2 regions of the Microlunatus sp. GCM10028923 genome follow, and region 1 is predicted to be linked to the other one. Evidence: predicted binding sites of a transcription regulator. Region 1 holds the regulator's gene; the other holds the start of a gene.
What was found. The regulator LexA, encoded in region 1, represses DNA repair genes until DNA is damaged. The targets are predictions, from matches to a motif close to TCGAACANNTGTTCGA.

Region 1 (2,389 bases):
CACCGGCACGACGCCCGCGTCGCGGCAGGAACGCACACCCGCCACGGGGACCTTCCGCACCTGCGGACCGCGGATCGCGGTCACCGGCTGCGTCACCGGCCGGCCCAGCCGGGCCGATCCACGGCTGGGACGACGAACGCGAGTCCGGGTCGGATTCGCGATCAAGGCTGCTGTCGCCATCGCCTTCTCCCTCTGTCAGCTCGAACTGATGTTCGATAGAACGTGTGTTTGATAATGCCCATTCGTTGCCGTCGAAAGCAAGCACATTCGCACGCGTGTTCGGGTGTGTCTTCCGATGAACTTGAGTCAATCAGCGACCACTGACAGTCCGCCCCGGACAAGATCGCCGACCGGGTTCGGGGCTCCCCCAGGTGTTCGAACGGACCGACACGCCGGTCGAACAGATGTTTGAATTTGTCGTACCGCTTCTCTACTGTCAGGTGCATGGCGAAGCGCGACGACAATGCATCGGACAAGAAGCGGGGCCCGGCGACGCGGTCACGGGCGACCGACGACGCGTCGAAGACCCCCACCACCCCGGCGCGCCGTCGTGGCCGGCCGCGCGACGCCGACGTCGCCGCCGAACTCGGCGCGACCGTCAGCTCGCTGCCGGACGGCCCGATCGACGCCGCCGGGCTGACTCCGCGGCAGCGCCGCGTCCTCGAGGTGATCAAGGAAACGGTCGAGGCCCGCGGCTACCCGCCGAGCATCCGGGAGATGGGCGACGCGGTCGGGCTGGCCAGTTCGTCCAGCGTGGCGCACCAGTTGAAGGTGCTCGAGGCCAAGGGGTTCCTGCGCCGCGACCCGAACCGGCCGCGCGCGCTCGAGGTTCTGCTGCCGGGCGATCCGGCGGCCGCCGCGGTGGCGCGGCCGGTCGCGTCGGCGACCCAGTCGGAGTTCGACGAGTCGGAGGTCGGCAACAGCTTCCCGGCGCCGGTGCACGTTCCCGTCCTGGGCCGGATCGCGGCCGGCGGCCCGATCCTGGCCGAGGAGCAGGTGCAGGACGTGTTCGCGCTGCCCCGTCAGCTGGTCGGCGACGGCGAGCTGTTCCTGCTGGAGGTGCGCGGCGACTCGATGGTCGACGCCGCGATCTGTGACGGTGACTGGGTGGTGGTCCGGAAGGCGCAGACCGCCGAGAACGGCGACATCGTCGCGGCCCTGCTGGACACCGAGGCGACCGTCAAGACGTTCAAGCGCACCGGCAGCCAGGTCTGGCTGATGCCGCACAACCCGGCCTACGACCCGATCGACGGCAACCACGCCACGATCCTCGGCAAGGTCGTCGCCGTGCTCCGCCGGCTCGGCTGATCGCCGGCGTCGCTAGACGACGCAGAACTCGTTGCCTTCGGGGTCGGTGAGCATCACGTGATCGAGATGCTCGCCAACCAGGAGCCGGGCCTGCACAGTGGCGCCGGCCGCGACGACCTCGGCAACCTTGCGTTCGATGCGCTCGCGCCGCACCGCCTGATCGACCTGACGCCCACCGGACACCTTGAGGTCCGGATGCAGCCGGTTCTTCGCCGTCTTCCGCTCCGGCACCGTCACGAAGGAGCACGACGCCCGCGGCCCGCCGGATCCTGGATTGCGGCCAGCTCGTTCCACTCCTCGCGCGGGACCTCGTGCTCGGTCAGCCAGGCCTCCCAGCTGTCCCAGCCCGTCGGTGGCGGAGCCGGCTCGTACCCGAGCGCCCGCGCCCAGAAGTTCGCCTGGGCGCCCGCATCGGCGCAGTCGAAGGTGAATCCGAGCCCGGGCGGTTCGGCCGCAGCTGAGTCCATGATCCGACGCTAGCCGCGGCCGCCGACAGTTCAGGCCGTCCCGGGCGGCGTCGTCAGCCGGCGCAACGCCTGCACGGCGACCTCGCGGTCCCGGGTCGGCCAGAACGACGGCAGGGACGCGCGCAGGAAGCTGCCGTACCGCGCCGTGGCCAGCCGCGGATCCAGGATCGCGACCAGGCCGCGATCGCTGATCCGGCGGATCAGCCGCCCGGTGCCCTGCGCCAGCAGCAGCGCGGCGTGCGTCGCCGCCACCGCCATGAAGCCGTTGCCACCGGCCTCGGCCACCGACCGCTGCCGGGCCAGCAACAGCGGGTCGTCCGGCCGCGGGAACGGGATCCGGTCGATGATCACCTGGATGCAGGTCGAGCCCGGCACGTCGACGCCCTGCCACAGCGACAGCGTGCCGAACAGCGAGCTCTCCTCCTCGGCGACGAACCGCCGCTTGAGCTCGGTCAGCTGGGCGTCACCCTGACAGAGGATCGTCTGCTTCGGCAGCTGTTTCCGGACGTACGTCGCGGCGGCCTCGGCGGCCCGCCGGGACGAGAACAGCCCGAGGGTACGGCCACCGGCGGCCCAGACCAGTTCGGCGATCTCGGCCAGCGTCGCGTCCGCCA
Region 2 (2,389 bases), on a different contig from region 1:
CGGGCGAAGAGGGCGATCGTCTGGTGCTTGGACGCGATCCGGCGGGTCCGGCCGAGTTCGAGCGGGATGCCGTGCTGATCGAGAACGATCGGATAGATCTCGGCTTCACCGGTCAGGCGCAGGATCTCGGCAGTGGACAGGACGGTGCCGTCGCTGGCAGTGCCGTGGCGGCGGGCTGGTCTGGTCGGCGATGAGGTGATCGGGCATCGACCGTCGACGGGTTCGGGAATCCTCCGGGCTCGGGTCGGGCCGGCCGCCGGATCCAGGCCCGGTCCTCCAACTGGTGCGGGGAACTCCGACCGGTGTCGCGGCCGGGTGAGGACGGTGTCGGCGTCGGTAGCGATCAGGACCGTGGCCGGGATTCCGCCGCACTCGGGGACGTCGCCCGTGCGGAGCATCCGGGCGAACACCTCGTCGATCGCGTCATGCAGCCGCTGCTCATGGCTGCGCAGATCTCCGGCACTCGCGACCGGGTCCAGCCGTGGATGTGCCAGCGGCTCCAACACCGCCCGGACTTTGACGGCGGTCTCGGGCGTGAACCGGAACTCGCCCGTCACTGCTCCTGAGGGCAGGGTGCGCATCCGGAAGGACCGGCGGTCCTGATTGCGCCGTTCGTCGGGCTCGGCGCCGTCCGGGTCGTAGGAGTCGAGGTATCGCTGACTCAGCTGCCGAAGATCGCCAGGGCCGAATCGGCGGCAACGGTCGACGAGCTCGGCTTCGACCAACTCCAGCTTGATCGGATCGACCTTCGCCCGATCGAGCTGGTCCAAGGTGCGGTTGACGATCATGGTCTGCTCGCTGGTGATCGCGCCGGTCGCCATTGCCTCGGCGATCACCGGCCGCACCCTGGGCAACGGCAACCCGGACATGGACTTTCGCAAGCCGGTCGCCTCCGCCGCCCGAACTCGCCGCGAAGCCTCGTGCGGCCCGATCAGGAATCGCCGTTCCAGAACCTTCGCCATGGAGCGTTGGCACTCCCGTTCCGGGACTCCGGCGTCGCGGCAGGCGGCGATCAATTCGGCATCCGCCGCCTGCAGTTGATTCCGCGCGATCTCGGCTTCGGCCAGGAGAAAGACGAGCTCCGCGGCGTCGTGATGATCAAGGCCACCCTGCCGTACCACCTCGACGAATCCGGCGATCGCGGCGCGCACCTCCCGAAGTGCGGCACCGGCTGGTGCCGTGGTGTCCAGGGTCGGTGTGGTCATGATCAGATTATATTCGAACAAACATTCGAAGAGAAGCGAATACTCTTTGTTTCATGGAGAATCAGTGATGACGCGAGTGTTGCCTCTTCGGGCCTCGGACCACCAGGCAGTCACGGCCGGCGTCGAGGGGCGCCCGGATTGTCGGCGGAGGTGATCGCGGATGACCCAGGCTGATTCGTCGGCGATCGAGCGGATGCTGGTCCGGATCTTCGGCGATCAGTCGACGCGCTGGGAGCGGACCGCAGAGGGAGTCTCGACCGAGGTCTACCGGATCAGGCGCGGCGAACAGCGGTTCTATCTCCGATTGCCCGTCGACGAGAAGTCCGGGTTCGCGGCCCAGGCTGCGGTCCACGCCGAGTTGCGCCGGCTCGGCGTCGCGGTTCCCGAGATCGTGCATTACGACCCGTTCGACGAGGGACTGCGGCGAGCGGTGCTGGTCACGACGGAGGTCCCCGGACGGCCCATGATCAGTTACGGACCGGGAGGGCGAGGGTTTCTCGACGATCCGGGGGCAACGGAACTGTCCAGCATCTACCGTGCGGCAGGTCGCGACTTGGCGCTGGTGAACCAGGTCCCGGTGGACGGCTTCGGCTGGATCCGTGATGATCATGGCGAACTGCCGCTCCGGGCCGAGCATCCTGACTTCGGGCGCTGGATCGGGCGCTTCGACACCGCACCGCTACGGAACCTGGGATTCGGCGCGGACACTGTGCTGAGGATCGAGCGGATCGTGGCAGCGGAGGTACGGCAGGCTCCGGCCCACGGCCGGCTCGCGCACGGCGACTTCTACGTGTCCCACGTCTTCCACCAGGACGGCCAATACACCGGCATGATCGACTTCGGCGACATCCAGGGAAGCAACCGGTGGCACGATCTGGCCACCTTCCGGCTCTCCGATCCGAACCGGAACACCACCCTCGAGGACGCGGCCGTGCCGCACCTCGAGGCGGGCTACGCCGAGGTCGCGGGCGAGCCGCCCGACTTCCACGAACGCATCCAGGGCACCGCGATCACGATCATGGCGGAACGGCTGACCCGTCAGTACCGGGAAGAGGGGGAGGCCGCACTGCGGCAGGCGTCGTTCCGAATCTTCCTGCATCACCTTCGCCGGCTGCTGCGGGAGCCGGCCGGCTGATCACCGACCAAGATCACGAATCCAAGCGGCCAGTGCGTCAGGCCACCAG

Region 2: the regulator LexA is predicted to act here: its motif matches at 1,219-1,234, upstream of ACFQU4_RS28715 (DUF222 domain-containing protein).

The regions. Positions count from the first base shown of each region.
Region 1 is NZ_JBHTFF010000023.1:63,653-66,041, reverse strand. Features, by position in the region: gene ACFQU4_RS36120 (hypothetical protein) at 1-180, opposite strand, end outside; gene lexA (transcriptional repressor LexA) at 445-1,308, shown strand; gene ACFQU4_RS36110 (VOC family protein) at 1,321-1,545, opposite strand; gene ACFQU4_RS36105 (VOC family protein) at 1,542-1,775, opposite strand; gene ACFQU4_RS36100 (ATP-dependent DNA helicase) at 1,806-2,389, opposite strand, start outside.
Region 2 is NZ_JBHTFF010000014.1:145,138-147,526, forward strand. Features, by position in the region: gene ACFQU4_RS28715 (DUF222 domain-containing protein) at 1-1,205, opposite strand, end outside; gene ACFQU4_RS28720 (phosphotransferase family protein) at 1,366-2,340, shown strand; gene ACFQU4_RS28725 (DUF1304 domain-containing protein) at 2,378-2,389, opposite strand, start outside.